DNA from 3 places in the Nakamurella sp. UYEF19 genome. Region 3 is predicted to be linked to each of the others. Evidence: riboswitches for the same ligand, from Rfam matches in the RefSeq annotation. Region 3 holds a riboswitch; each other region holds the start of a gene.
The links. Region 3 has a riboswitch for S-adenosylmethionine ahead of ssuE (NADPH-dependent FMN reductase). Riboswitches for the same ligand answer to the same signal wherever they lie in the genome.
Positions count from the first base shown of each region.

Region 1: linked by a shared signal. The riboswitch ahead of thrC (threonine synthase) and the one ahead of ssuE (NADPH-dependent FMN reductase) in region 3 are both predicted to bind S-adenosylmethionine.
Region 2: linked by a shared signal. The riboswitch ahead of ABIB25_RS27575 (bifunctional o-acetylhomoserine/o-acetylserine sulfhydrylase) and the one ahead of ssuE (NADPH-dependent FMN reductase) in region 3 are both predicted to bind S-adenosylmethionine.

Region 1 is NZ_JBEPNO010000002.1:241,411-251,287, reverse strand. Features, by position in the region: gene ABIB25_RS04325 (amidohydrolase) at 1-989, shown strand, start outside; gene ABIB25_RS04320 (MmcQ/YjbR family DNA-binding protein) at 1,031-1,390, shown strand; gene ABIB25_RS04315 (mismatch-specific DNA-glycosylase) at 1,390-1,965, shown strand; gene ABIB25_RS04310 (MFS transporter) at 1,920-3,443, opposite strand; gene ABIB25_RS04305 (TetR family transcriptional regulator) at 3,523-4,245, shown strand; gene ABIB25_RS04300 (DoxX family protein) at 4,264-4,629, opposite strand; gene ABIB25_RS04295 (esterase/lipase family protein) at 4,907-5,737, shown strand; gene rpsT (30S ribosomal protein S20) at 5,870-6,130, shown strand; gene holA (DNA polymerase III subunit delta) at 6,237-7,214, opposite strand; gene ABIB25_RS04280 (peptidylprolyl isomerase) at 7,320-7,994, shown strand; SAM riboswitch class I at 8,087-8,239, shown strand; gene thrC (threonine synthase) at 8,265-9,551, shown strand; gene ABIB25_RS04270 (glutamyl-tRNA reductase) at 9,679-9,877, opposite strand, start outside.
Region 2 is NZ_JBEPNO010000038.1:16,400-26,276, forward strand. Features, by position in the region: gene ABIB25_RS27545 (DUF501 domain-containing protein) at 1-69, opposite strand, end outside; gene ABIB25_RS27550 (FtsB family cell division protein) at 66-851, opposite strand; gene eno (phosphopyruvate hydratase) at 909-2,189, opposite strand; gene ABIB25_RS27560 (DUF1003 domain-containing protein) at 2,511-2,984, shown strand; gene fgd (glucose-6-phosphate dehydrogenase (coenzyme-F420)) at 3,090-4,088, opposite strand; gene metX (homoserine O-acetyltransferase MetX) at 4,188-5,387, opposite strand; gene ABIB25_RS27575 (bifunctional o-acetylhomoserine/o-acetylserine sulfhydrylase) at 5,428-6,741, opposite strand; SAM riboswitch class IV at 7,017-7,133, opposite strand; gene ABIB25_RS27580 (nucleoside triphosphate pyrophosphohydrolase) at 7,223-7,942, opposite strand; gene ABIB25_RS27585 (hypothetical protein) at 7,939-8,862, opposite strand; gene ABIB25_RS27590 (sugar transferase) at 8,993-9,877, opposite strand, start outside.
Region 3 is NZ_JBEPNO010000011.1:93,832-103,708, reverse strand. Features, by position in the region: gene ABIB25_RS16120 (M20/M25/M40 family metallo-hydrolase) at 1-995, opposite strand, end outside; gene ABIB25_RS16115 (GNAT family N-acetyltransferase) at 992-1,708, opposite strand; gene ABIB25_RS16110 (NtaA/DmoA family FMN-dependent monooxygenase) at 1,738-3,138, opposite strand; gene ABIB25_RS16105 (LLM class flavin-dependent oxidoreductase) at 3,141-4,367, opposite strand; SAM riboswitch class IV at 4,445-4,557, opposite strand; SAM riboswitch class IV at 4,731-4,844, shown strand; gene ssuE (NADPH-dependent FMN reductase) at 5,152-6,273, shown strand; gene ABIB25_RS16095 (FAD/NAD(P)-binding protein) at 6,270-8,297, shown strand; gene ABIB25_RS16090 (LLM class flavin-dependent oxidoreductase) at 8,287-9,378, shown strand; gene ABIB25_RS16085 (DUF1684 domain-containing protein) at 9,412-9,877, shown strand, end outside.

The sequences.
Region 1 (9,877 bases), on a different contig from region 3:
AGGAGGGCGAGGGCTGGGCGGGCAACGACACCAACGAACTGACCGATCCGGTCTCCGCCGGCGTGCGCGCCCTGGACGCCATCAACCCGTCCGAGATGGGTTTCGACGATGCCCTGTCCGGCGGGATCACCGCGGTCAACGTCAACCCGGGCTCCGGGAACCCGATCGGCGGCCTGACGGTGGCCATCCACACCCACGGCCGCACGGTGGACGAGATGGTGCTCCGCTCCCCCTCCGGCCTCAAGTCCGCGCTCGGCGAGAATCCCAAGCGAGTGTGGGGTGACCGCAAGCAGACGCCGGCCACCCGGCTCGGCACCGCCGCGGTGATCCGGGGAGCGTTCGTCGATGCCGGCAACTATCTCGACAAGCTGGCGCATGCGGAGCCGGACAAGGCGGCACCGGCCAGGGATCTCAGGCTCGAGGCGATGGGATCGGTCTTGCGGCGAGAGATCCCGTGGCGCCAGCACTCCCATCGCGCGGACGACATCGCGACCGCCATCCGGATCGCCGACGAGTTCGGCTACGAGCTGGTGATCGATCACGGCACCGAGGCGCACCTGGTGTCGGATGTGCTGGCCGCCAAGGGTATTCCGGTGCTGATCGGTCCGTTGTTCACCAGCCGCTCGAAGGTGGAGCTGCGGAACCGGTCGATGGCCAACCCAGGCCGGCTGGCCGCCGCCGGGGTGGAGATCTCGATCATCACCGATCACCCGGTGGTCCCGATCAACTTCCTGGTGCTGCAGGCCATCCTCGCGGTGAAGGAGGGCCTCGATCCGGTGGTCGCACTGCGGGCCATCTCGATCCATCCGGCGAAGGTGATGGGGATCGCGGACCGGGTCGGGTCGCTCGAGGTCGGCAAGGACGCCGACCTGGTGCTGTGGTCCGGTGATCCGCTTGACGTCATGCAGCGGGCCCTTTCCGTGTACATCGGTGGTCGCGAGGTGTACTCCTTCGACACCGGGACCGGTGTCGGGACGGTGCTCCGGTGAGTCCGGCGAAACGCCCGCCCGCTCTTGAGCGGGTGGCGCGGATGAGCCTGACACTGCCCGGCAGCACCGTGAAGCCGTCCCACGGCTCGGCCGCATACCAGGTGCGCAGCAAGAGCTTTGCGATGGCGATGAGCGATCACCACGGCAACGGACGGGTCGAGCTGTGGGTCAAGGGTGCCCCGGACACCCAGCAGGAGTGGGTCGCCGGCAACGGCGACCGCTACTACGTTCCCCCGTACGTCGGGCCCAGCGGTTGGATCGGGGTCTGGCTCGACCGTGACGTCGAGTGGCCGGCCGTCGCGGAACTGCTGGTGGAGGGCTACCTGGTGCAGGCGGGCCGCCGGGCGGTCGCAGCACTGGATCCGACGGTGCTGGTCGCCGATGTCCTGTCGGGCGGGTGATGGCCAGGTTCACCCGCGCCGAACTCGAGGCATTCAACGGGTCGGTGGTCCCGGACCTGCTGGGCGAGCGGGTTCGACTGTTGTTCGTCGGGATCAACCCTGGCCTGTGGACTGCGGCGGTCGGCGCCCACTTCGCCCGACGCGGAAACCGGTTCTACCCGGCGCTGCACCGCGCGGGCCTGGTCGATCGGGAGATCGACGCGTCCGACGGCTACCACCCGGAGGACCTGGACCACCTGGAGTCCCGCGGGATCGGCATCACGAATCTGGTGGCCAGGGCCAGCGCCCGAGCCGACGAGCTGAAGGTGGAGGAGCTGACCGCGGGGGCGGACCGACTCGTCGCGCTCATCGAGCGGGTCCGGCCCCGGGTGGTTGCCGTGCTGGGCATCACCGCCTACCGAGCGGCCTTTCGCCGGCCGAAGGCCGTCACCGGCCGACAGGACGAACGGCCGGGTGACGCCGAGCTGTGGGTGGTGCCGAACCCGAGCGGGCTGAACGCGCACGACACCATCCACACCCTCGCCGCGGCCTACCGGGCGGTGGGCATCGCGGCGGGCCTGGTCGCCGAGGACTGATCGGCGTCCCCGGAATCGGCCAAGGGCCGCGCGGCCACCGGACGGGAGCCGGCCGGACGCAAGCCGACATAGGCAGCCACCGCACCGGCGGCGACCAGCGCCGCGGCGACCAGGATCCCGGCACGGTAGCCGCTGAGGAAAGCGTCGACCGGGGCCGATCCGCCGGTCAGCAGAGAAGACTGACGGGCTGCGAGGATCGCTCCGATCACGGTGATCCCGAGTAGACCGGCGACCTCACGCGAGGCGTTGAAGATCCCGGAGGCGACACCCGCCTCCTCCCGTGGCATGGCATCGAGCACGCTGGCCGTGAGCGGAACCGTCAGGCCGCCGCCGATGCCGATGACGGCGAAGCTCGGCATCAGATCCAGGAAGCTCGCGCCGGCCGACAGGAGGCTGACCGAGGCGATCCCCAGGGCCATCAGCACCATCGCGAAGGCCACCACGCGGTGCGCGCCGAGACGACGGGACACCTGCTCGGAGATGACTGCACCGACCGCCATCAGCAGTGCCATCGGCAGGAACGCCAGACCGGCCTTGGTCGGCGAGAAGCCGAGCACGTTCTGCAGGTAGAGCGAGGTGAAGAAGTAGATGCCGAACAGGCCGAAGGCCCACATCATCAGCGCGATCAGGCCGCCCGAGAAGACCCGCTCGCGGAACAGCGCGACCTCGACCATCGGCTGGCGGCTGCGGCGTTCCACCGCGACGAATGCGAGGCCCAACGCCACCGCCACGGCGAAGCAGGCCAGGATCAACGGCGAGGTCCAGCCCCGCCGGTCGCCCTCGATCAGACCGAAGGTCAGGGCGAAGAGGGCCACTGCTGAGGTTGCGATGCCCGGCACGTCGAGCCGACGCGGTCCGGAGTCCAGCTTCGACTCACCGATCACCCGCCATCCGAGCGCGAAGGTGAAGATGCCGACCGGGATGTTGATGAAGAAGATCCACTCCCAGCTGGCGTGTTGGGACAGGAGCCCCCCGAGCAACGGTCCGACCGCCAGCGCGAGTGCGCCGACGCCGCTCCAGATGCCGACGGCGGCCGCTCTCCGACGCGCGTTCGTGTAGGTCGCGGAGATGATCGCCAACGTGGTCGGCGTGACCAGGGCGGCTCCGAGACCCTGCAGGGCCCGACCGGCGATCAGTGTGGTGGCATCCCCGGCCAGGCCCGCCGCGAGCGACGAGATCGTGAAGATGCCGAGACCGATCAGGAACAACCTCTTGCGGCCGAACACATCTGCCAGGCGACCGCCCGCCAGGAGCAAGCTGGCGAAAACCAGGATGTACGAGCTGACCACCCACTCCAGACCGGAGATCGTCAGGTGCAGGTCCTGCTGGATGGCCGGCATCGCGACGTTGACGATGTTGTTGTCGAGGTAGGTCATGAAGGTCGCAAGGGCGACCGCCAACAAGGTCAGCCTGGGGCGGGTGACCGTGGTGCTGACGGGCGCTGCAGTCGCAGGCGCCCGGTTGATGGACTGTGTCATCGGAACCTCTCCGTCGTCGTTGCTATACGTCGTACATGTATGTCGTATAGGGAACGCTCTACGTTGTACAGTTGTCAATATGGTTTCGGAAACTCGTTCTCGTCGCGCCCCGTCCCGATCCGGCGGCACCCGGGCGGAACGGGCGGGCACCACCGGGGAACTGACACGCGAGGCCGTCATCGAGGTGGCGCTGTCGCTCGCCGACGTCGAGGGCCTGGCCAACGTGACCATCCGGCGGTTGGCGCAGCACTTCCGCGTCACCCCCATGGCGCTCTACTGGCACGTCAAGAACAAGGACGAGTTGCTCGATGCCATGGGCGATCAGGTCTTCGCCGGGCTCCAGGTCCCTGGGACGGACGACGAGCCGTGGGACGCGACCTACCGCACGCTGCTGGACGTACTTCTGCAGTGCCTCCGCGCCCACCCCGGCGCCGTCGAACTCGCCGGACTTCGGGTGCTGCACAACGAGAAGGGCCTGGATCTGACCGAGCGTGCCCTGTCGTTGTTGCGTGGGGCCGGGCTGTCCGTCCAGGCCAGCGCCGACGTGGCCCGGACGTCACTGCAGACGATGATGATGTTGGTCTCGGTCCAGCCCGGAGTGGAACGTGGTGCGCCGCAATCGGAATGGGACGCGCTGATGGCGGAGAAGTCGGCCACCCTGGCTGCCCTGCCGACCGAGCGCTACCCGAACCTCGTCGAGTGCGCGGTGGCCCTGATCGATTGCGAGGACGAGAACGTCTACTACGACTCGGGTGTCGACCTATTCCTCGACGGGGTGAGGGCGCAGGTCGCTGCTTTGTAGCGGTGGTCCGGGTGACGGTCAGGCGCGGCCGGCGCGCCAGGCCCAGCGGATCAGCGGTGCCTGCAGCGGCAGCCGCACCCAGGCGATCACCCGGTCGCGGGTCGGGCGTCGTCCGGACCGCAGTGCCATCGAGACGTTGGCCGGAAAGACGGCGGTCAACAGGCCCGCCGAGAAGATCCCACCGACGCGCCGGGTGCGCGGGTGTGCCATCAGTGCCGCACCCACGAGTTCACCGACTCCGCTGAGGTAGACGAGATCCTTCTTCCTCGGCAACATCTTCGGCACGATCGAGACGAACGGTCCCGGCCGGACGAAGTGCAGCACACCGGAACCGCCGAGCAGCACGATCAGGAACGCCGTTGACGGCGTGGGCCGGGAGGACATCCCCCCATGGTCCTCTGCCCGTGTGGCTAGCCTGGCGAGGGTGATCAGTTCGAGCAGCCGACCTTTCTCAGACATGCGCGCTGGACCAACGACCCTCGTGACGACGCTGATCGCAATCGCGCTGCTGGCCGGATGTAGTGGGTCCGGGCCGGTCGGGAGTCCCGGTCCGGCTTCGTCAGCGGTCCACGTCTCCGTGAGCCCCATGCCTTCAGCGAGCCCCCGGACGCCGGCTGACCCCACGCCGACTCCTCCCCCCGAGTCCGTCGCGTCCTCGGGTTTGACGACCCCCTCGACCCCGACGGCGACACCCATCCCGGCATCGACCTCGAGCCAGGCGGCGCCGGGGGCGTCGACGGCGCCAAGTGATCCGCCCGCCGGCCGGGCCGCCGTCACCGGGCTCCCGTCGGTCGGCGTCACCGGTGTCAACGTTGCCGATTGCCGTTCGACACAGCGGCCGGTCGTACTCCTGCACGGCACCTTCTCGACGGTCGCGTCCAACTTCTCGGCGCTCGTGCCCGCCTTGCTCGCCGGTGGTCGCTGCGTCTACGGCCTGGACTACGGAAACGGTGGAATTGCTGCGGTCACCGCGTCCGGCACCCAGTTCGCGGACCTGGTCGGCAAGGTGCGGAAACTGACCGGCGCAGATCAGGTCGACGTCATCGGCTATTCCCAGGGCGGTCTGGTGCTGCGCACGGCCCTGCGTCTGAACGGCCTCGCGGATCAGGTATCGACCGCCGTGCTGCTCGCCCCGTCCTGGAACGGCACCACCGCTCCGCTGGCCGGCGCCCTTCCGGCAAACCTCTGCCGGGCGTGCGCAGATCAGGTGGCCGGCTCGCCGCTGCTCCGCCGGCTCGCCGTCGGCGGTGACCTGGACGGACGGGTGCGGTACGCGGAGCTGTCCACCAGGGGTGACACCGTGGTGACCCCGATCGGGTCGCAGGTGCCGTCGGGTCCGGCCGACCGGGTTCGAGCGCTGGTCGTGCAGGACCAGTGCCCGACCACGAGAATCGACCACGTCCAACTGCCGGCGGCCCGCGGTGTGATCAGCTGGGTGGTGTCGGCGCTGAACACGGACGGGCGGCCACCACCGGCCGCCATGACCTGCTGACCTCGACGATTGGTTCTCGGGACGTCCCGGCTGCTAATCTAGATCTTCGTGTGCGCTCCGCCGGGGTCACATGCAGTGTTCATGAAGTGCAGGACGCACACATTCCTAGAGACGAAACGAAGGCAATCAGGCGTGGCCAACATCAAGTCCCAGATCAAGCGCATTCGCACCAACGAGCAGGCTCGCCTGCGCAACAAGTCGGTCAAGTCGTCGCTGAAGACCGCGATCCGTCGCGTCAAGGCCGCCGCCGCAACCGGTGACAAGGCCGCCGCGCAGACCGAACTCCTCGTTGCCACCCGCAGCCTCGACAAGGCCGTGTCCAAGGGTGTCATCCACGCGAACCAGGCCGCCAACCGCAAGTCGGCTTTGGCGCAGCAGGTCAACGCGCTCTAGTTCTTCCCGGGTCGCAATAGGTGCCCAGCGCACCCGCAGCAGTTCGCACCAAGAGACGGTGTCCCTCGTGGGCACCGTCTATCTTTGCGTCCCCGGGTCGCCGTCGTCAACGCAAACGGCGGGCCCGGGACAGATCGATGACGGCCTTCTCCAGCGCGTAGTCCGCGTCGGCGGCAAGGCCTTTCACGGCGCCGTTCAGGTCGGCGACCACCTCCATCGCCCGCGCCAGGCCGGCTTCGGTCCAGTATCGCGCCGCCGTCCTCGCGCGGTCGATCTTCCAGGGCGGCATGCCCAGCTCGCCGGCCAACGCGAATCCGTTGCCCGGCCGCGCGCCCGAAACCCTGGCGACCGTGCGGATCCCATCCGCAAGCGCGTCGGCGACGAGTACGTGCGCAACGCCGACTCCCATCGCCCACCGCAGTGCCTCGAGCGCGGCCGGCACATCTCCCGCGACGGCCATGTCCGAGACTGCGAAGCCGGTGACCTCGGCACGGCCACGGTGATACCGCCGCACCGCCGACTCGTCGACCAGACCACCGGTGTCAGCGACCAGCTGGCTGGCCGCGGCAGCGAGCTCTCGCAGGTCGGAGCCCACGGCGTCGACGATCGCGGCGACCGCATCCGGCGTGGTGGTGCCGCCGGCGGACCTGATCTCGTGACGGACGAAGTCGATCCGCTCCGCAGGTTTCGTCAGTTTGGCGCACGTCATCAGGGCCGCACCGGCCTTCCGCAGGGCGTCAGCCAGAGGCTTGTTGCGAGCGCCGCCGTTGTGCTGGACGACGAGGACGACACCCTCCACCGGATCGCCGGAGTAGTCGACGAGCGCGGCGGCGATCTCCTTCGACGACTCGTGGGCCTGCCGGATCACCACCACGCGCGGCTCGGCGAACAGACTGGGCGCCACCAGATCCTCGAACTCCACTGGGGAGATCGCCGTCGCAAGGGCCTCCCGTCGCTCCACGTCCGGGTCGGCGCGGCGGGCCACCTTCACCGCCGTGCTGACGGCGCGATCCACCAGCAGCTGCTCGTCGCCCAGGACGAGCACGAGTGGTGAGGACAGCGCATCGACGGTCGGAGAGGGCACCACTGCATCCTCTCAGGCCCCACCGACAACACCTCTGAATCACGCGACGATCACTAGGGTTCCTGGTGTGCCCGCGCTGCGTGCGGCATGCGTCCGTGTACTCCGATGTCGTCCGATCTGCTGGAGGGTCTCCCCTTGCGCTCGTTCCGTCTGCTCACCGCCCTGCTGGTGTCCCTCGTCCTGGCGACCTCGTGCGCGAGTTCCACCCCGGCTCCGGCGGCCGCGGGAACGGCCACGTGCTCGTATCCCGAGAAAGGGACCGCAGCCAAGGCGGCGACACCTCCGGCGGGCGTCGAACCGAATACCGGAACCGCGACGGTCACCATCGGCCTCGGGTCGGGATCGGTGACGATCGCCATGGACAAATCGAAAACACCCTGCACCATCGGCAGTTTCGTGCACCTGGCGTCGTCGGGCTACTTCGACGGCACCACCTGCCACCGCCTGACGACCTCGGCCTCGCTCAAGGTGCTGCAGTGCGGCGACCCGTCGGGAACGGGCGGCGGCGGTCCCGGCTACAGCTTCGCCGACGAGACCAACGCCTCGATGACCTACCCGACGGGCACCGTGGCCATGGCCAACTCGGGAGCAAATACCAACGGATCCCAGTTCTTCCTCGTCTATGGCGACTCCCAGCTGAACCCGGACTACACCGTCTTCGGGACCATCACGGGTGGCCTCGACGTGCTGACCAAGATCGCCGCTGCCGGTGTCTCGGACGGCAGCGACGACGGCACTCCCGCATCCCCGGTCACCATCAGCAAGGTCACCGTTTCCTAGAGCGATTTGGAGTCGGCGCTGCGGGCCGCCCGGACCTCGCTCGGTGCGCCGCCCGCGAGTCGTGCGCTAGTCTGGCCGGACAACTGAATCTCCACTCATCCAGAGGGGCAGAGGGATACGGCCCGATGAAGCCCCGGCAACCACTGATGATGATCTCCTTCTCGTTGTAGAGGCCCAGCCTCCGACATCGAGGCCGGTCGTCAGCAGGTGCCCCGTCCGTCCCGCTCCGGCGGGAAAGATGAGACGAAAGGCCTCGTCGTGACTGCTGTCATCAGCTCTGCCTCCACCACCCCATCCTCCGTCGGATCGTCCCCGCAACCCGTCGACCTCGGTCCGGCCGTTGCGCTGTCCTGTCGCGAGTGCGGAAACCGGATCGCCCTCGGGCCCTACTACGCGTGCACCGAGTGTTTCGGCCCGCTGGAGGTCGCCTACGAGTTCAGCCTGTCCGGCGAGGCTCTTCGCGCACAGATCGAAGCCGGGCCGCAGAACATCTGGCGGTACGCGCCGCTGCTGCCCGTCCCGGCCGGCATCGCCGACACACCGAACATCAACCCCGGCGGGACGAAGTTGGTCCGCGCGGACAACCTGGCCCGCGAGCTGGGAATGAAAACCCTGTGGGTGAAGGACGATTCGGGTAATCCGACGCACTCCTTCAAGGACCGTGTCGTCGCCGTCGCGCTGGCCGCCGCCCGCGAACTCGGGTTCAAGGTGCTGGCCTGTCCGTCCACCGGGAACCTGGCCAACGCCGTCGCGGCCGCAGCTGCCCGGGCCGGTATCCGCTCCGTGGTGTTCGTCCCGTCCAACCTGGAACAGCAGAAGATCCTGACGACGGCCGCCTACGGTGGCACGCTGATCGCCGTCGAGGGCAACTACGACGACATCAACCGCCTCGCGGGCGAGATCGCCGGCGAGCAGGAGGACTGGGCGTTCGTCAACGTCAACGTCCGTCCCTACTACGCAGAGGGCTCGAAGACACTCGGCTACGAGGTCGCCGAGCAGCTCGGCTGGCGTCTGCCGCAGCAGGTCGTCATCCCGATCGCCTCGGGCGCGCAGCTGGTCAAGATCGACAAGGGGTTCCAGGAGCTGATCTCCCTCGGCCTCGTCGACGAATCCGCCTACAAGGTCTTCGGCGCGCAGGCCACCGGTTGCAACCCGGTGTCGACTGCGTTCAAGGAGGGCCGCGACTTCATCCAGCCGGTCCGTCCGGACACCATCGCGAAGTCTCTGGCCATCGGCAACCCGGCGGACGGCCCGTACGTGCTCGACGTCGTCAACCGCACCAGCGGCGGCATCGAGGACGTCAGCGACGAAGAAGTGATCGAAGGCATCAAGCTCCTGGCCCGGACAGAAGGCATCTTCGCCGAAACCGCCGGTGGTGTCACGGTTGCCGTCCTGCGCAAGCTGCTCGCCTCCGGTCAGCTCGATCCGGAGGCCGAGACGGTCATCTTCAACACCGGTGACGGACTGAAGACCCTCGACGCCATCGCCCATGTCGTCGGACCGACCGCCACCATCCCGGCCACGCTGGCCGCCTTCGAGCAGACCGGTCTTGCCTGATCGACAGGACTTCCCTGATCGACCGCACGGCAACACGGCCCGGTACCCACCTCGGTGGGAGCCGAGCCGTTGTGTCGTCCGGACTCGTCGAGGCGCAGCATTTCGACTGTGACGCGGCAAGAGCCGGTCAGTGCTGCTGGGGGCCGTCCGGAAGTTCGATGCCGAACAGCGTGTGCAGGGCCTGCAGGTACCCGGCACTGTCGCCGGTCCGGGCCAGCTCGCGGGCTCGAAGCGTGGGGGTGTGCAGGAGCGACTGGGTAACCCGGTGCATGGCGAGCTCGACCTCGGCGGCCACGTCGTTGTCGTACTTCGCCCGGAGCCGCGTC
Region 2 (9,877 bases), on a different contig from region 3:
CTCGCGGTCCGCATCCGTGACATCGTGCAGGTCGATCGCAGCACCGAACAGAGCCGCTTCCTCGGTCACCTCGACGCCTTGCTGGTCGGCGGCGTCACCGGGGCTGATGGAGCCGGTGGGGCCACCGACGAAGACGCCGTCGACGACGAAGTCGGCGTCACCGGAGCGGACCCGGTCGCCGGATTGGACGGCGAGGCCGTCACGACCGGATCCGACAGCGTGTCCCACAGGCTCGAGTACCACGGCACGTCCGGAGCCGCCACCTTCGCCGGTGCTGCCTTGGCTGCCGCGAGGGGCGGAGCATGGACGACGTAGACCGTGTCACCGGGTCGGACGTACTGCAGTCGTCGCTTCGCCTCGGCCTGGATGTAGGCGGGCTCGGTGAGAGCTGCCTGCTCCTGGACCAGCGAGGCGAACTCGGCGCGCAGTTGTTGCTCGTGGCTGACCTCGACGCCCAACGCCGCCCGCTGGGCCAGATAGTGGCGGAGGGGCACGGCGAGGACGAGCGCGACCGCGCAGAAGACCAGACCGAGCACGGCAACCTGCTTGGCCAGTTGCGATCGGGTCCGGGACGCCGGCCCGGTCCCTGCTGCAGCACCGGACCCGGCAGAGATCCGCCCGATACGACGGCCGAGGCCGCCGCTGTGGGTGGCCGGCCTGGTGCCGGCCGGCCGGGTGGACGCGGCACGGGAGGGTGCCACGTCCTTCAGGTCGTCCGCCGGGGTGGCGCCGTCGGCCGTTCGCCGGTTGACGACCGGACGACCGGACCGCAGCGCACGTCCGCCACGCGACCCGGCGCCGCCCCGTGAGGGGCCGGTGCCGCCCGCGCGACGTCGTGAGTTGCTGTCCATCAACCGCTGCTCCTCGTCAGATCCGGCAACCGCTGCTTCTCGTCAGATCTGACCGGGTCAGGCCTTGAACCGCGGGAAGGCCAGCTCGCCGAGGTAGCGGGCGGCCTCGCCCAGGTTGTCCTCGATGCGCAGCAACTGGTTGTACTTGGCCACCCGCTCGGACCGCGCCGGCGCGCCCGTCTTGATCTGGCCGCAGCCGGTGGCGACGGCGAGATCGGCGATGGTCGTGTCCTCGGTCTCGCCGGAGCGGTGGCTCATCATGCAGCGGTACCCGGAGGTCTGGGCGAGCGTCACGGCGTCGAGAGTCTCCGACAGCGTGCCGATCTGGTTCACCTTGACCAGCAGGGCATTGGCGGCGCCGCGGGCGATGCCCTCCTCGATGCGGTCCGGGTTGGTGACGAACAGGTCGTCGCCGACGATCTGGATCTTGGTGCCCATCTCGGCGGTCATCGCGACCCAGCCGTCCCAGTCGTCCTCGGACAGCGGATCCTCGATCGACACGATCGGGTAGTTGGCGACCAGTTCCGCGTAGTACTTGATGAGCTCGGCGGAGGATTTCTGCGCACCCTCGAAGGTGTAGGAGCCGTTGGAGTGGAACTCGGTGGCGGCAACGTCCATGGCGAAGGCGATGTCGGTGCCGACGGTGAAGCCGGCCTTCGTCACCGCCTCGCTGATGAGGTCGAGGGCCGCCCGGTTGGAGGACAGCGACGGCGCGAAGCCGCCCTCGTCACCCAGCCCGGTCGACAGGCCCTTGCTCTTCAGGACCGACTTGAGCGAGTGGTAGACCTCGGCGCCCCAGCGCAGGGCCTCGCGGAAGGTCGGTGCGCCGATGGGCGCGATCATGAACTCCTGGACGTCGACAGCGGTGTCGGCGTGGGCGCCGCCGTTGACGATGTTCATCATCGGGACGGGCAGGATGTGGGCGTTCGGTCCGCCGATGTAGCGGAACAGTTCCAGCTCGGCCGACTCCGCGGCCGCCTTGGCGACGGCGAGCGAGACCCCGAGGATGGCGTTGGCACCGATTCGGCTCTTGTCCGGTGTTCCGTCCAGGTCGATGAGCTTCTGGTCGATCAGGCGCTGCTCGGTGGCGTCGTAGCCGACGAGCTCCGGCCCGATCTCGTCTAGTACGGCCTCGACCGCCTTCTGCACGCCTTTGCCCAGGTAGCGGGACATGTCGCCGTCACGAAGCTCGACCGCTTCGTGCTCGCCGGTCGACGCTCCCGACGGAACGGCAGCACGGGCCAGCGAACCGTCCTCCAGCGCGACCTCCACCTCGACGGTGGGGTTCCCCCGGGAATCCAGGATCTCGCGGGCTCCGATGAGTTCGATGGCCGCCACGGGCACATCCTTTCGTGAGTAGCAGGTTGAGGTTCAGGTTCAGGCTGTGCGCTGCCACGGCCGCGGAGGACGACCACGCACGCTGATGCACGTACGCGACCGGGCACGGCTACGCCAGAGGTCGGGGGTTGCGCCCCGGGATCACCCTATCGGCGCGAACCGCCCTGTCGGCACCTGACTCGCCCGGTTGGCCCGGCCGGGACCGCGACGGGGTGACGATTTGGTGAATTCGGGTCACCCGGTGGCCACGACGGTGGATAGTGCGCTTCGATAACGAATTCCGTTCCGCCTTCCCGGCCCCTGACCGCTCCGGAGTCCCTCATGACCAAACCCACCTCGACGACCCAGGCCACCACCAAGGCCGTCCAGCACCACCCGACCGTCGCGGCCCAGATCGAGCACCGGGCCGGTGACCTCCAGCTGAAGGTCGCCGACACGATCACCTCGTTCGCCGGGTCGATGATGTTCGTCTACCTGCACATCGTCGTGTTCGCTTCGTGGATGTTGTTCATCGAGAAGTCACCGTGGCCGACGCTGACGCTGGTGGTCTCCCTCGAGGCCATCTTCCTGTCCACCTTCGTGATGATCGGGCAGAACCGGGCGGCCGCCTTCCAGCAGCACAAGGCCGACCACGACTTCGTCGAGCAGGAACTGGAGCTCAAGACCAACACCGACCTGACCCGTCAGATCCACGTCCTGACCGCAGAGCTGCACAAGCGACTGCTGTCGGCCTCACCGGACGGGCGGGTCGTCGTGAAACCCGCAGACCACGATGATCCGGCGCCTTCGCGCTGATCAACTTCCGCCGCGCTGATCATCGTGACGTCAATGGGACCGAAGTGACGCGAATCGACCCGATCATGAGCGCCGTCGAAGTTGATCAGCGCGGGGTGGGGTTGACTACAGCGCGCGGAGGCGGGGCAGGACCTCGGTGCCGTAGAGCTCCAGGAATTTCGCCTGATCGGGGCCGGGGGCATGGAAGACGAGGTGCTTGAACCCGAGATCGACGTAGTGCTTGATCTTCTCGACATGCTCCTCCGGGTCGGTGGAGACGATCCAGCGGGAGGCGGCCTGCTCGACCGGCAGTGCGTCGGCCAGGCGCTGCATCTCCAGCGGATCCTCGACGCCCATCTTCTGATCGGGCGTCAGCGCCAGCGCACCCCAGTACTTGGTGTCCGCCAGTGCCCGCTCGCGGTCGTGGTCGAAGGACACCTTCATCTCGATCAGCAGGTCCATGTCGTCCAGCGTCCGGCCGACCTTGCCGGCGCCCTCGGCCAGGGCGGGCAGCAGCGTGTCCCGGTAGAGCGTGTCGGCCTTGCCCGAGGTGGTGATGAAGCCGTCCGCGATGCGTCCGGCCAGCCGGGTCGCCGCCGGGCCCGACGCGCCGATGTAGATCGGTACCGGCTGCTCCGGCTTGTCGTAGATGGTGGCCTTGTCGGTCTGGTAGTAGGTGCCCTCGAAGGTGACCCGGTCCTCGCGCCAGAGCTGCTGGATCAGGGTGACGGCTTCCTTCATCCGCGCGAAGCGTTCCTTCCCGTCGGGCCAGGTCAGGCCCAGGGGCACCTCGTTCAACGACTCCCCCGACCCGACGCCGAGGATGACCCGGCCGGGGAAGAGCATGCCCAGGGTGGCGAAGGCCTGAGCGATGACGGCCGGGTGGTAGCGGAACGTCGGGGTGAGCACGCTGGTGCCCATGACGATCTTCTCGGTCCGCGCACCGAGCGCGCCCAGCCACGGCAGCGCGGCCGGGGCGTGCCCGCCGTCGTGGCGCCAGGGCTGCAGGTGATCGGAGACGAACACCGAGTCGAACCCGGCCTGCTCGGCCAGCACACCGAAGTCAGCCAGTTCCTTCGGTCCGAACTGCTCGGCGGAGGCCTTGTACCCCAGACGCAATGCCATTGATCTTGCTCCTTATGCGGATCGACGACGATGACCCGGTCTGCGACCGGTCGCCGCTTCTCATTCTTACTCGCCGGGTCCCGACCCTCGGTCCGTGGGCTACTCGTCGACCGCTCGGGCGCGGCCGGAACCGAGCGCATCCCGGACGACAGCCGCGACCTGGTCGGCCTCGATCAGGAACCCGTCGTGGCCGTGATCGGAATGCATCGTGATCAATGGACCCGCCGCCGGTGCGGCAGCGATCCGCACGCCCTCGGCCGGGGTGTACAACCGGTCGGAGTCGACGACGGCGACGGTCAGCGCCGCGTTGATGCGCTGGAGCGCGGCCTCGACACCCCCGCGTCCGCGGCCGAGATCGTGGGCGTTCATCGCCTCGGTCAGCACCAAATAGGAGTTGGGATCGAATCGTCGTCCCAGCTTCTCGCCGTGGTGGGCGAGATAGGACTCGACGGCGAACCAGGGTCGCGAGGTGGCACCGCCGCCGGGTTGCAGCTGACGACCGAATCGCTGGTCGAGTTCGAACCCGGAGCGGTAGGTGATGTGTGCGATCTGGCGTGCGACGGCCATGCCGCCGATTGGGCCGGGCCCGTCGTAGTAGTCACCGGCACGGAATTCCGGGTCCAGCCGGATGGCAGCAAGTTGTGGTGCGGCCCAGGCGATCTGGTCAGCCGATGCAGCTGCGGTGGTGGCGATGGCGATGACCCGGTCGACCTCGTCGGGGTACGTGACACCCCACTCCAGGGCCCTCATGCCGCCCATCGACCCGCCGATCACCGCGACCACCCGACGGATGCCCAGGGCGCGGGCGAGGGCATGTTCGGCGGAGACCTGGTCGCGGGTGGTCAGCGACGGGAACCTGGAACCCCACGGTCGCCCGTCCGGCGAGATCGACGAGGGACCAGTGGTTCCGCGGCATCCGCCCAGCACGTTCGGGGCGAGCACGAAGAACTGTCCGTCGTCGAGCGGAGCGCCCGGCCCGATGAGGCCGTCCCACCAGCCCGGCGTCGGGTGGTCGGGCCCGGTCGCCCCGGTCACGTGGGAGTCACCGGTCAGGGCGTGCAGGACGAGCACGGCGTTGTCACCCGCCTCGTCCAGGCGTCCCCACGATTCGAAACACATCGTCACCGACGGCAGCACCTCGCCGGATTCCAGTGCCAGGTCACCGATCTCGACGAACCTGCGTCCGGACGGCTGCCCGGCACCCTGGGCAAGGGGCTCCTGGCTGCCGGTCGGCTCGCCACGAACGCTGCCGCCGGCCGCACCCGAAGGCGAGCCGGCGGCATCGTTGGTACGCGTCACCAGGGTCACTGATCACACGGACTGCAGCAAGTGACGGGCATCAGGACTTCGCTGCCCGGAAACCCGCTTCCAGATCGGCCAGGATGTCGTCGATGTTCTCCGTGCCGATGGCCAGCCGGATCAACCCGGGGGTGACACCGGTGGTCAGTTGCTCGGCCGGGGACAGCTGGCCGTGGGTGGTGGACGCCGGGTGGATCACCAGCGAGCGCACGTCACCGATGTTGGCCAGGTTGGTGAAGACCTCCAGCGCGTCGGTGAAGATCTGGCCGGCCTCGACACCGCCCTTGATCTCGAAGGCCACGATCGGGCCGCCGCCGCGAGGAGAGTACTTCTCCTGGTTGGCCTTCCACGGGCTGGAGGCGAGTGACGGGTACGAGACCGACTCGACCTCGTCGCGGCCCTCGAGGAACTGGGCGACCTTGGTCGCGTTGTCCACGTGGCGCTCCATGCGCAGGCTCAACGTCTCGATGCCCTGGGCCAGCAGGAAGGAGTTGAACGGTGAGATCGACGGGCCCATGTCGCGCAGCGACTGGAGTCGGGTCTTGAAGATGAAGGACACGTTGGACTTGAAGAGACCCTCGGGACCGAGATCGCGTCCCCACACCAGGTTGTTGTAGCTCGGGTCGGGGTTGTTGAAGTTCGGGAACTTCTCCGGGTCGGCCGTCCAGTCGAAGTTGCCGGAGTCGACGATCGCGCCGCCGATGGCCGTGCCGTGGCCGCCGAGGTACTTGGTCGCCGAATGCACGACGATGTCGACGCCGAATTCGAAGGGGCGGATGAGAAATGGCGTCGGGACGGTGTTGTCGACCATCAGCGGCACACCGTTCTCGTGTGCGACACCGGCGACGGCCTCGAAGTCCAGGACGTCCAGTTGGGGGTTGGAGATCGACTCGGCGTAGAACAGCTTGGTGTTCGGCTTGACCGCGGCACGCCAGGCGTCAGCGTCGTCCGGGTTCTCGACGAAGTCGACGGTGATGCCGTACTTCGGCAGCGTGTAGTGCAGCAGGTTGTAGGTGCCGCCGTAGAGCCGCGGCGAGGAGACGATATGGTCGCCGGCCTCCGCGATCGACAGGATGGCCAGTGTCTCGGCCGCCTGGCCGGACGCGACGAGCAGAGCGCCGACACCGCCCTCGAGAGAGGAGATCCGCTCCTCGACCACGGCCGTGGTCGGGTTCATGATCCGGGTGTAGATATTGCCGAGTTCCTCGAGGGCGAACAGCTTGCGTCCGTGCTCGGAGGAGTCGAAGGCGAACGACGTCGTCTGGTAGATCGGCAGCGCCCGCGCCTTGGTGGTGGGGTCGGGGGTCTGGCCGGCGTGGATCTGGCGGGTCTCGAAAGACCAGTTGGGGCTCATCTTTGCGCTCCTGGTGGGTGTGGGGTGGTGGGAAAGAGGCGGAGGGTGGGTCGAGGACTGATCTGGGGTCGAGCCAACGATCTGGGGTGGATGGACGGACGTGGCGACGAGGTGGGTCGTTCGGCCCGCAGGTTTCCGGGCGGAACAAGGATGTGGTCCCTCTGCACGCAGTGCAGGACCAGGGTCGCCCCGGCCGTCAGGTCAGGAGCAACAACACATTCGTTCGCGCACAGCGGTTCTCCCATTCGCTCTCGACTGGGGCTCGCCCGCTGGCGGGCCCGCGCTTGCGGATCACCACCTCGGTGAACCGCCTGGTCATCATCCGGGGCACCCCACCGCGAGTGGAGGGTTGCCGCCCAGCAAGCCGGCGCTTGTCGCTGGAACTCAAGACCTGGCGACGAGTGTAGCGGGCTCGCACGGCCTTCGGGGTGGGCAGGGTGGCCGCCGTTCCTCCGGCATCAAATGCTGTCCCCGACGACCCCTACATCTGGTCCAGGGACCTGCCGGCGCTCTCGGCTTCCTGCAGACGCTGGGCCACGTCCTTGGCCACCGCCCGGAGGTCGGCCTCCGGGTCGGCGCCGGCGGCTCCGGCCGCGTAGGCGATCCGGAAGATCTGCTCGGCGGCCGAATCACCCGTCGGCAGTTCGACGGCCAGACCCTCCCGGGCCGCGCGCGAGCCGAGCTTGGCGGCCAAGGCCGTGGCCGGCTGCCCGAGTGCCACGCCGGAGAGGACGGACGATCGGCCCCGTTCGGCTTTCTTGAGCTCGTCCCACCGGACCTGTTGGTCCGCTGCGGTACGAAGGGGTTCGGCAGACCCGAACACGTGCGGGTGTCGCCGGATCAACTTGTCGGCGAGATCGCCTGCCACGTCATCGATGTCGAATCCACCGTCGTCGGCACCGCGCTCGGCGGCGATGCGCGCGTGGAAGAGCACCTGGAGCAGCACATCCCCCAGTTCCTCCCGAATGGCAGCGTCGTCGCCGTCCTCGATGGCCTCGAGCAGCTCGTAGCACTCCTCCACCAGGTAACGACGGAGCGAGTCGTGCGTCTGCTCGGCGTCCCACGGGCACCCGCCCGGCGAGCGCAGCCGGTCCATCACCTCGACGGCTCGACGCAGCCCCGCTCCGCGACCGGCTGGTTGCCGCACGATCCGTACCTCCGGGTTGTCGTCCGGTTTGTCGTCCGGCAGAGCGGCCGTCATAGGCCGTCGTTGCCGGGGATGACCTGGAGGGTTCCTGGATCCCACACCCCGTAACGCGGGTTGACGGAGATCGACGTACTGCTTACATACTTGCCCAGCAACAGGACACCCAGGTCGAAGGCGTCGGACAGACCTGAGACCGAACTGAACTCGGCCTGCCCGAGCGTGCCGGCCGACACCGACCGCCCGGTCGCCCGGAGGACGAGATAGGCGTCGGAGTTGGGCACGATGAAGACCGAACCGGAGGTCGCTCCGAACAGGCCCGCCGCGCCGACGGCCGGCTTGGTCAAGAGGGTGTAGACCGCCCTGGGGATGACTCCCGTCCCTGCCGCGGCCACTACCGCGTCCATCTTGGCCGGATCGGCCAGGTACTCCGACCGCAGTGCGACCGCCTGGTCGCGGGTGGCGGCCGGCACACCCTCGGCGGTCACCGAGATGTTGCCCACCTGGACACCCTGGGCCGGAATGGCCTGCACCAGGGCCTGGAGAGCGACGACGTCGTGGAGGACGGCGTCCTCCTCGGAGGCCGGTAGTTCGAGCTGGGTGGCGAGCTTGGAAGTGGACTGGCCGGCCTGCGCAGCGGCCGCGTTGATCTGCGCATCGGTCACCGAGATCTGGCCCGCGGCAATCGCCTTGGCCAGCAGCGCGTGCCGAACGGCGAAGGTGATCTGAGCCCGGTTCAACGCCGACACCTGGGCCGTGGTCGCACCGGTCGGAACGTTGGCAGCGACGAAGGCTCCGGTATCGGCCTGCACTGCGGCTTCGGAGATGCCGGCGCCGTCGATGACCACCGCGGATCCGGCCGTCACCTGGCAGGCAGCGAGTGTCGACGAGGTCAACGCAAGCGCAAGGGCAAGGCCCACCAGGCGCTGACGGCGAGCGCCGATCCGATGCCTTCGGACCTGGACGAACAAGGTCACGGTGGATCCTCCCAGTTGATCGCCTTCGATCCTCGACTGTGCAACGGCCTCAGCCTGCCACACCGGTTCGCGGCAATTCGGAGCCGGGGCACGACGGTGCTCGACCCTGGCGACAGACCTGGGCTCAGTCTCAGTACGCGCCGGAGGCGGAAAGCACGGCTTTGGCGGTCTTCCAGAGAATGACGAGATCGGACGTCAGCGACCAGTTCTCGACGTAATAGGTATCCAGTCGCACGGTGTCCTCCCAGTTCAGGGTCGACCGCCCCGAGACCTGCCACAGCCCGGTCATCCCGGGCCGTACCAGAAGCCGCAACCTGGCCTCGCCGTGATAGGTGGCGACCTCGTCCATGAGCGGCGGACGCGGGCCCACCAGGCTCATGTCGCCCTTCAGGACGTTGATCAGCTGCGGAACCTCATCGAGGCTGAAGCGGCGGATGAACTTGCCGACCTTGGTGACCCGCGGATCGTTGCGCATTTTGAAGAGCGTGTCGTTGCCGGCGTCCCGCTGCTGATTCTTGAGATCGGCCAGCCGGGCTTCCGCGTCGACGACCATCGAGCGGAACTTGATCATCCGGAAGGTCTTGCCGTTGAGACCGACCCGCTCCTGGCGGAAGAAGATCGGACCGGGGCTGCTCAACTTCACCGCAGCCATCAGTCCGAGGAAGAACGGGGACGCAAGCGCCAAGATGGCGGCGCTGCCGATCCAGTCGAAGGACCTCTTCACGATGCGGTTGGCGCCCCGGTAGGTGGGGCGGTCGACGTGAATGAGCGGCAATCCGGCGACCGGCTTTGTGTGGATGCGGGGCCCCGCGATGTTGGTGAGGGCGGGGGCCAGCACCAGCTGAATGTCGGTCTTCTCCAGTTCCCAGCTGAGCCGGCGGACGGCGGCCGGACCGAAACTGGCGGTCGAGGTGACAGCGACAGTGTCTGCACCGAACCGCTGGGCGGTCGCCGCCACATCTTCCAACCCGCCCAGCACCGGTACTCCATCGACCATCCGGGCGCCTGTGTCCGG
Region 3 (9,877 bases):
GTCTCACGTCCCGGCAGGATCCGGCAGTCCACCGTCGCCGCCGCCGACGACGGCACCACATTGCCCTTGTAGCCGGCATGGAAGGTGGTCACCGTGGCGGTATCCCGCAGCGTCGCGCCCACGATCCTCGATAGATTGCCCAATTTCGCCACCGCAGCATCGAGATCGTCCTCCGGAAAGCTGATCCCGGTCAGATCGGTGACGCCGGCGAGGAACTCGGCCAGCGCCGGCCGGATGATCTGCGGGAACCGGTGCTGCTGCAGTCTGGTGATGCCGGCCGCGAGGGTGGCCACCGCGTTGTCGGTCTGGAGCATGGAGGCGTGTCCGGGGGTCCCCCTGGTCTTCAGGCGCATCCAGGTGACGCCCTTCTCCGCCGTCTCGATCAGGTAGGCCCGGACCGGATCTCCGGTAGCGGTGGTGAACGTGGTGGAGAAGCCGCCCACCTCGCCGATGGCCTCGGTGACCCCCTCGAACAGCTCCGGCCGGTGCTCGACCAGCCACCGCGCGCCGAAGAAGCCGCCGGACTCCTCGTCGGACAGGAACGCGAACACCAGGTCGCGGGGCGGTTTCACGCCGTCGCGGACGAACTGGCGGAGCACCGCCAGGGACATGGCGACCATGCCCTTCATGTCGACAGCCCCACGGCCCCAGAGATAGTCGTCACGGACCTCACCGGACAGCGGATGCACCGACCACTCCGACGCGTCGGCCGGTACGACATCGAGGTGGCAGTGGATCAGCAACGCACCGCGGCCGGGATCTGCGCCGGGGAGCCGGACGATGACGTTGCCGCGGCCCGGTGCGCCGGCCTCGACGTAGACCGGGTCGAGGCCGACATCGGCGAGTTGTCCGGCGATCCACTCCGCGGCGGTGCGCTCGGTGATGCTCGATCCGGAGTCGCCGGTATTGGTGCTGTCGATCCGGATCAGCTGCTGGGCCAGGTCGAGCACCTCGTCCTGCGCCGAGACGGCCCTTCCGGCAGGCGGAACGCTCACTGCTCGGGGACCGTCACGCTCAGGAAGTCGGTGACACGACGGAGCCGGAACCCGATCGATTCGTAGAGGCGGATGGCGGTGGTGTTGCCGGCCGCGGTGTGCAGGAAGACCTTCTCACCGTCCGCGACGATGCCCGCGGCAACGGCCCTGACCAGCCTGGCGCCGAGACCCTGCCCGCGGAACGCGACATCCGTGCAGACGGCGCTGATCTCGATCCAGCCCCGAGGATGCATCCGCCGTCCGGCCATCGCGATCAGGTCACCGTCGCGGCGAATACCCAGGTAGCCGCCGAGTTCCACCGTCCGCGGCCGGAACGGGCCAGGCCGGGTGCGTTCGATCAGTTCGAGCATCTCCGGCACGTCGGACTCGCCCAACAGTCGGGCTTCCGGGTCCGGCTCCTTCGTCAGGTCGACGTCGACCAGTTGCACGCCGCCACCGACCGAGGTGAAGTCCCAGCCCTCCGGTGGCCGGACCCCTTCGCCGGCGACGGCGAAGGTCCCGCCCCGGCCGACCAGCGTGGCCGCGTCCAGCCAGGCCTGCGGATCGTGGTGATCCTCCAGTGCGACGAACGGAGCGACCTCGGGGTCGAAACGCGCGGCGAGCCCGACCCGTTGTGCCAGGTGCGCCTGCGGTCCGGTCAGTGCCGCCCAGGCCGCGTTGTCGAGGACCGGATCTCCGAGACTCGGGTCCTGCCGAGCGCGGAGCGCCTCCAGGGGTGAGGGATCCTGCGTCTGCGTCACGGTCACGATGTTGCCCCGGCCGGCTCCCGATGGCGGCCACGGGCGGCCGGTGTGGCCAACCCGAGGTGGTCGCGCAGTGTGGTGCCCTCGTAGTCGCTACGGAAGACACCGCGTTCCTGCAGGATCGGCACCACCTTGTCGGCGAACTCCCCGAGACCGTCCGGAGTGATGTGCGGGACGAAGATGAAACCGTCGCTGGCGTCGGCCTGGACGTACTCGTCGATGGTGGTGGCGATGGACTCCGGGGTGCCGAAGAAGTTCTGCCGCGCGGTCTTCTCGACGACGACGTCCCGCAGCGAGAGTCCCTTGGCCGCAGCCAGTGCCCGCCACTCGCCAGCGACGGCCACCGGGTCGGCGTTCATCCGCACGCTCGCGCGGCCCTTCGAGATGGTGCTCTCGCCGACCAGCGGATCGACCTCGGGCAACGGACCGTCCGGGTCGTAGGAACTGAGGTCACGGTTCCAGAGCTGCTCGGCGAACTTGATCGCCGTCTGGCCGCTGACCTGCTGGCGCCGCACGTGCGCGGCGTACTCCTGCGCCTCTTCCTCGGTGTCGCCCAGGATGAACGTTGCGGCCGGGAGCACGAGCAGCTCGTCGTGGCGACGGCCGTACTGTGCGAGCCTGCCTTTGACGTCGGCGTAGAAGGCCTGGCCGGCCTCCAACGTCCCGTGGCGGGAGAAGATGGCGTCGGCAGTCGAGGCCGCGAACTCGCGTCCGGCGTCGGAGTCACCGGCCTGGAAGATCACCGGCCGGCCCTGCGGGCTGCGCGGCACGTTGAAGTTACCGTGGATGTCGAAATGATCGTCCTGCACTGCGAACCCGCCCGGATTGCCGCGCAGCAGGAAGGTGCCGGACTCCTTGTCCGCCACGATCTCTTCACCCGTCCAGGAATCGAAGAGTTCCGCAGTCGCGTGCAGGAAGTTCCGGGCCCGGTCGTACCGCTCCTCCTGGGCGAGATAGCCGCCACGACGGAAGTTCTCGCCGGTGAAGGCGTCCCAGGAGGTGACGACGTTCCAGGCCGCACGACCGCGCGAGAGGTGATCGAGGGTGGCGAACTGGCGCGCGACGTCGTAGGGCTCGTTGAAGGTCGAGTTGATGGTGCCGGTCAGCCCGATCCGGTCGGTGACGGCCGCGAGTGCCGTCAGCACGCCGAAGGTGTCCGGTCGCCCGACGACGTCCAGGTCGTAGATCTTGCCGCCCTGCTCGCGCAGTCGCAGACCTTCGGCCAGGAACAGGAAGTCGAACTTGGCGTCCTCGGCGATCCCGGCGAACCGCTGGAACGACTCGAACTCGATGTGGCTGCCCGACCGTGGGTCGCTCCACACCGTGGTGTTGTTGACGCCCGGGAAGTGGGCGGCCAGGTGAATCTGCTTGCGTGGCCTTGTCTTGTCAGACCTTGTCATCTTCAGACCTTCTGCAGGGTCGAGTAGCGGTTGGCCGGGCGTTCCAGCCCGAGAAGTCCACGCAGGGAATCGGACTCGTAGGCGGTGCGGAACAGCCCGCGCTCCTGCAGTTCCGGGACGAGGCGGTCGACGATGGTCTCCAGATCGTCCGGAAGGGCCCCGGGACGCAGGCGATAGCCGGTGATGCCGGCGTCCTGCCAAGCGGCCAGTAGATCTGCGAGCTCGCCGGCCGACCCGGTGAAGATCAGCGCGTCCGAGGTGTAAGCGGCACCGGACAGCTTGTCCAGACGAGCCTTTCGGTCGGCGCCGGACTCCGCAGCGCTGTCGAGGAAGACCACCAGGTCGGCGTAGACCGCCAGCTCCTCAGTGTCACGTCCGACCGCCGACCGTTCCGTCCTGACCTGACGCACAATACTTGCTGCGTCAGCGATGTCGGTCGGTGTCACGAACACGATGTCCGCGGACCTCGCGGCGAATCGGTACGGCACCCGCTGGTGGGCGAGCGCCGTGACGATGGGCTGGCCCTGCGGTGACCGGGGGACGATCGACGGTCCCTTGACCGAGAAGTACCGGCCCTCGAAGTCGATGTAGTGCAGCTTGTCCCGGTCGATGAAACGTCCGGTCGCCGCGTCACGGATCTCGGCGTCGTCCTCCCAGCTGTCCCAGAGTCGCCTGATCACCTCGACGTAGTCGGCAGCTTCGTCGAAGAGATCCGAGACGGCCTGCTGGACAACCGGTTCCGCCAGGTTGTCCAGGGTGATCTCCGGGAGGTCCCGTCGGCCGAAGTGTGCCGCGGTCCGAGCGTCGGGGGAGACCTGGATGCGGACGCCGGCCCGTCCGGTGCTGACGTGATCCAGGGTGGCTATCGACTTCGACACGTGGAACGGTTCGGTGTGGGTGGCAAGGGCCGTCGGCACCAGCCCGATGTGACTCGTCAGCGGGGCCACCCGCGCCGCGATGAGCACGGCGTCGAGCCGCCCGGCAACCTGGTCGGTCCGCTCGTCGTTCCCGCCGGGCTGCAGCGGCGTCGCCGTCTGGAGGCCGAACGAGTCCTCCAACGTGACGAAGTCGGCCAACCCCCGCTCGGCGGTGCGGATGAGATCGAGCCAGTAGTCGGCGGTGAAGAGCTCCGTCGGGCGTGCCGCCGGCTCGCGCCAGGCGGCAGGATGCCAGCCCGCCCCGTCGAGGGCGATGGCCAGGTGAAGTGGTGTCTTGTTCGATGCGCTCACGCGGAAACCTCTTGATCGGGGACATCCGCCCTGTCGACCGTGCGGATCTGGGTAGGACGTGTCGACATCGTGGACACCACAAGCGCTTGCGGAGCCGGTCGGCGTCCGCCAGGTCATCACCTGGAGCACCCCGCCGCACATGGAGGGTTGCTGATCAACCAGCCAGGGCTTGTGGTTGACACTCATTACCTGCCAACAACGATAGCACCGGCCGATGTTCCCCGGCCCCCGGCCCGGAGCGTGGCGACTGAAACGCTTCACTCCGGAAGTGTTCCAGGAGCGCGGTTCTGGATGGGGCATCACGGGCGCTTCCGGACCGCAACGGGTTGACCCGCCGAACGCCCGTGGACTAACTTCGAAGCAGGTCATGAGACCCAGCGACAAGCTCCGGCTCGTTGGGCGGCAACCCTCTTCCACGGTGGGGTGCTCCGGATGACGACCAGGTGGTGCCCGACCCGGGCACCGCAAGCGTGTGGTGGCCTTCGGTCATCTGGACGGACGGAATCGTGTGAACGAGTCGAGGATCCCGAGGTCGCCGATCGGCGTCCGCCGTCGGCACGTCGACCTGGGGCGACTGTCCAGCGCGCTCTGTCCGGTCTGACCGGTTTTCCCTCCGGTTCTGACCAGTGCCCGTTACTGGGCTGCCCCGGCGGGAAACATTTGGCGGTCGATGTTGTTTTCCCCGGTGTGGAACCGGGGCAGCGTCGCCTCCAGTGAAATCGGAACGACTGCGAATCCGGCCTCCTCTCCCTCGCGGAGACGAGGCTCCGTCCCAGGGAGTGATATGTCCACCATCGTGACCATCGCGGGGAGCCCGTCGGTCAACTCGAGCACCGACGCGCTGCTGTCCTACGTCAGCCGGCGGATCACCGGGGCCGGCCACACCGTGCTGCCGGTGGTGATCCGGGACCTGCCCGCGCAGGCCCTGCTGAGCGCCGATGTCAACGACAGCGCGATCGCCGAGGCGGTCGAGGCGGTGGACGCAGCCGACGCCGTGGTCGTGGTGTCGCCGGTCTACAAGGCGGCGTACTCCGGCCTCTTGAAGGTATTCCTGGATCTGTTGCCGCAGAGGGCTTTCCGCGGTAAGGCCGTGCTCCCGCTCGTCACCGGTGGATCACCCGCCCACGTCCTCGCCGTCGACTACGCTCTGCGCCCGGTGCTGACCAGCCTGGGGGCCGACCACGTCGGGCAGGGGTGGTTCGTGCTCTCCTCCCACATCCGTGTCTACCCGGACGGCGGTGTGCTCATCGATCCGGCCTCCGCCGGCCCGGTGGCCGAGGTGACCGAGAACTTCCTGGCCGCGCTGGCCCGTCATTCCCCGGTTCAGTTGCCGCCCGGTCCGCGCCGGGTGTCGCCGGTGGCGGGTGACCCGGATCTGTCCGTCCTGTACGTCGAGCCGGGTGACCCGGAACTGGCGCCGCTGCTGGACGACCTGAGCGTCGAATACACCACCCGCTACGGCCGGGTTTCGGCCTACACCCAGCTCACCGAGGTCCCGGTGACCGACTTCCTACCGCCCGACGGCGCCTTCCTGGTGCTGACCGAGAACGGTGAGACGGTGGCCGGCGGGGCCATCCGTCGCTATGACGACGCGACGGCCGAGGTCAAGCGGGTCTGGACGTCCTCGCGTCACCGTCGTCGAGGACTCGGCCGGCGATTGATGGCGGAACTGGAGCGGGCTGCCCTCGACCTCGGCTACCGACGGATTCACCTCACCACCGGCCCGCGCCAACCGGAGGCGACCAAGCTGTACCTCGCGTCGGGGTATCAGGCGAGATTCGACGTCACGGCTGATCCGGAGACCATCGGCCCGCTGGCCTTCGCCAAGGAACTGGTCCCGGGTGCCGGTCTGGCCGACTGGGAGCAGCCCGAGCGTGAGCCCGAAACGGTCGGTGCCGGTCGATGAGCGCCCGATCGACGAGCGCCTGGTCGAATGGTGCGGAGAAGCCGAGCCTGGTGTTCGTCGGCGGCGGCCCGCGGACCGTCTCGCTGATGGAACGGATCGCGGCGAATGCCGACCTGATCCCGGCCGGTGGATTGGATGTGCACATCGTCGATCCGTTCCCGGTCGGCGGCGGCCGTATCTGGCGCCGCAACCAGTCGCCGCTGCTGTGGATGAACTCCGTCGCCAAGGACGTCACCGTTTTCCTCGACGAGTCGGTCGTGTGCGCCGGGCCGATCGTGCCCGGCCCGCCGCTCGACCAGTGGGTCGCCGGGGTTGGCCGTCAGGTGCTGATCGACAACGGACTCCGCGCGGCGGCCGATGCTTTCAAGGCGCACGACTTCGCCAGCCGCGAGATCCAGTCGCTGTACCTGTCGTGGACCTTCGAGAGCGTGCTATCCAGTCTGCCGGCCTCGGTGACGGTGACCCGGCACCTGCAACGGGCCGTCTCGGTGCGGGAGACCTTGCTGACCGGCGGTTCGCCTGACGGCGCTTCTGCCGGCACTTCGTCTGCGCGGCAGGCGGTCCGGCTGGCCGACGGCACGGCGCTGACCGCCGATCTGGTGGTCCTGGCGCAGGGGTACCTCGACCGTCACCCGACGCGCGCGGAGAAGGAACTGAGCGCCGCGGCGTCCGAGCACGACCTGGTCTACATCCCGCCCGGCTACACCGCCGACGTGGACCTGAGCGGTCTGCGGCCCGGTGCCGACGTGCTGGTGCGCGGTTTCGGCCTGGCGTTCATCGATGTGATGGTGCTGGTCTTCGAGGGTCGCGGTGGCCGCTTCGTCGAGGGTCACGAGGGCCTGACCTACCTTCCCGGCGGAGCGGAACCGGTGCTGCACGTGGGGTCTCGCCGGGGGGTGCCGTATCACGCCAAGCTCGGCTACTCGCTCGGGTCTGCCGCGCCGGTGCCGCCGGTGTACTTCACCCCGGCCGCGCTGGAGTCGTTTGGCCCCGACCATCCGGCGGACTTCCGGACCCAGCTCTGGCCGCTCATCGTGAAGGAGCTGACGGCTGTGCACTATCGCCGTCTCTTCGAATTCCACGCCGAGCGCACCCGCGTCGGATGGGAGGAGTTCTCGGCGGTGCTGGACCGTACCGACCCGACCGCCGTCACCGATCAGGACTTCGCCGACTACGTCGCATCGGCGGTGCCCGACCCGGCCGACCGGTTCGACCTGGCCGCGATCGACCGTCCGCTGGCCGGTCGGGAGTTCCCCGATCACGGCGCCCTTGCCGACGCGCTGGTCGGGGAGATCAGCGCCGACCTGGCCCGCCGGGCCGATCCCGCCTACTCGCCGGACCACGCCGTCTTCAACGGGCTGCTGACGGTCTACGGCGTGCTCGCGGGCGCCGTGGTCGGTGGCCGGGTCAGCGCGCAGGACCGGGTCCAACGCGTGGAAGGGGCTTTTCATGGCCTCTTCTCGTTCCTGGCCAGCGGCCCGCCGCCCCGCCGCCTGCACGAACTGCTGGCCCTCCACCGGGCGGGATTCATCGATTTCGTCGGACCCGACATGCAGGTCCGCGTCGAGAACGGCCGCTTCGTCGGCTCCTCGCCGGCCGTGGCCGGGACGGTGGAAGCCGACGCGCTGATCGATGCCCGACTGCCGCGTCCCGACGTCAGGGCCGCGTCCGACCCAGTCATCGCCCGGCTGCTCGCCGACGGCGAGGTCGCCGCGGAGGACTTGGTCGCCGAGGACGGCCGCAGCCTCGGCGGCGGTCAGTTGCTGGCCGACGCCAGTTGTCGCGCCGTCCGGGCAGATCGCACCGTGCACCCGACGAGATTCCTGCTCGGGCCATCGGTCTCCGGTTCCGCCGGGTCGGCGGGCTTCGCCCGTCCCGGTTTCAACGGCGCCGGCTTCCGCCAGAACGACCAGGTCGCACGGGAACTGCTGCGCCTCGCGGCTGTTCGGGGCATGGTGGCGACTGCGCCGGACCCAGACACTTCATCCCCTCTCAAGGAAAGCGAGTCCAGCCATGCCCGTTGAGTTCCTCGGAATTGCCGGTACCAACGACGCCAGCGAGGTGACCACCCGCACCGGCGGGAGTCTCGATCTCGACTACACCAAGCGGTTGGCTCGTGCCCACGAGGACAACGGTTGGGACAGAATCCTTTTCGCCTACCATTCCGGATCGCCGGATCCGGCGCCGGTAGCGGCCTTCGTCGCAGCGCACACCGAGCGCATCAACCTGGTGCTGGCCCAGCGGCCCAACGTCTCGGCCCCGACGTACGCGGCGAAGACGTTCGCCACCCTCGACCAGATCTCCGGCGGGCGGTTCGAGGTGCACTTCATCACCGGCGGATCGACGGCGGACCAGGCGGCCGAAGGCGATTACCTGGACAAGGATTCCCGCTACGAGCGCACCCGCGAGTACATCCAGATCGTCAAGCAGGCCTGGACCTCTCACGACCGGTTCGACTACGACGGCAAGTACTACCAGATCAAGGCCTTCGTCTCCGACATCTTCCCGGTCCAGCAGCCACGCCCGCGGGTGTCCTTCGGCGGTTCGTCGGCCGCCGCCTATGCCGTCGGTGCGGCCGAGTCCGACATCTACGCCCTCTGGGGTGAGCCACTGGCGGGAACGAAGGAGCAGATCGCGTCCATCGACGCTGCCGCGGCGACGGCCGGCAAGCCCCGGCCGACCTTGCAAGTGGCCTTTCGACCGATCATCGCGCCGACCGAGGAACTGGCCTGGGAGAAGGCCGAACGCATTCTCGGACGCATCAAGGACCACGCCGCCGGACGGCCGACCTTCCGTCGCTCGGGATCTCCCGAGAATGCCGGCTCGCAGCGCCTTCTCGCTGCCGTCGCGGAGGGTGAACGGCATGATCGCGCCCTCTGGACGGCGCCGACCGGACTGACCGGCGGAGGCGGGAACTCGACGGCCCTGGTCGGTACCCCGGAGACGGTGGCAGCGGCCCTGCTGGACTACTACGACCTCGGAGTCCGGATCCTCTCGGCCCGCGGGTACGACATCCTCGACGACGCCATCGATTTCGGTCGCTATGTGATCCCGCTGGTCCGCGACGAGGTCGCCCGCCGCGACCGCGCCACTGCAGCCGCCTGACATCCAGCAGTATCGATCCAACAGGAGCAAGAGATGACCACCACCCTGACGTCCGACTTCGTGAACGATTGGCAGACCTGGCATTCCGCTCGGGAACGAGCGCTGGCCACCCCGCACGGCTGGCTCAGCCTGACCAGCTTCCACTGGGTGCCGCAGGCCCCGTCGGCCCTGCCGGGGCTGCCCGGCCTCTTCTCCGTGCAGGACGGCCATGCGGTGCTCACCGCGACCGCGGATGACGGCTACACCGTCGTCGGCGACGAGAACGGACTGGCGGTGCCGGTGGACGGCACGGTGCGGGCCGAGGTCGCCGAAGCCAGGGCCCTGCAGTGGGTGTCGATCGGCGACGTGCAGATCGAACTGGCCCTCCGAGGGGGCCGCTATGCCATCCGCACCCGCGACCCGCAGGCCTCGGCGCTGCTCGGCTTCGCCGGCGTGCCGACCTTCGACATCGACGAGAAGTGGGTGGTGACCGGACACTTCGAGCCTTTCGACGCCCCTC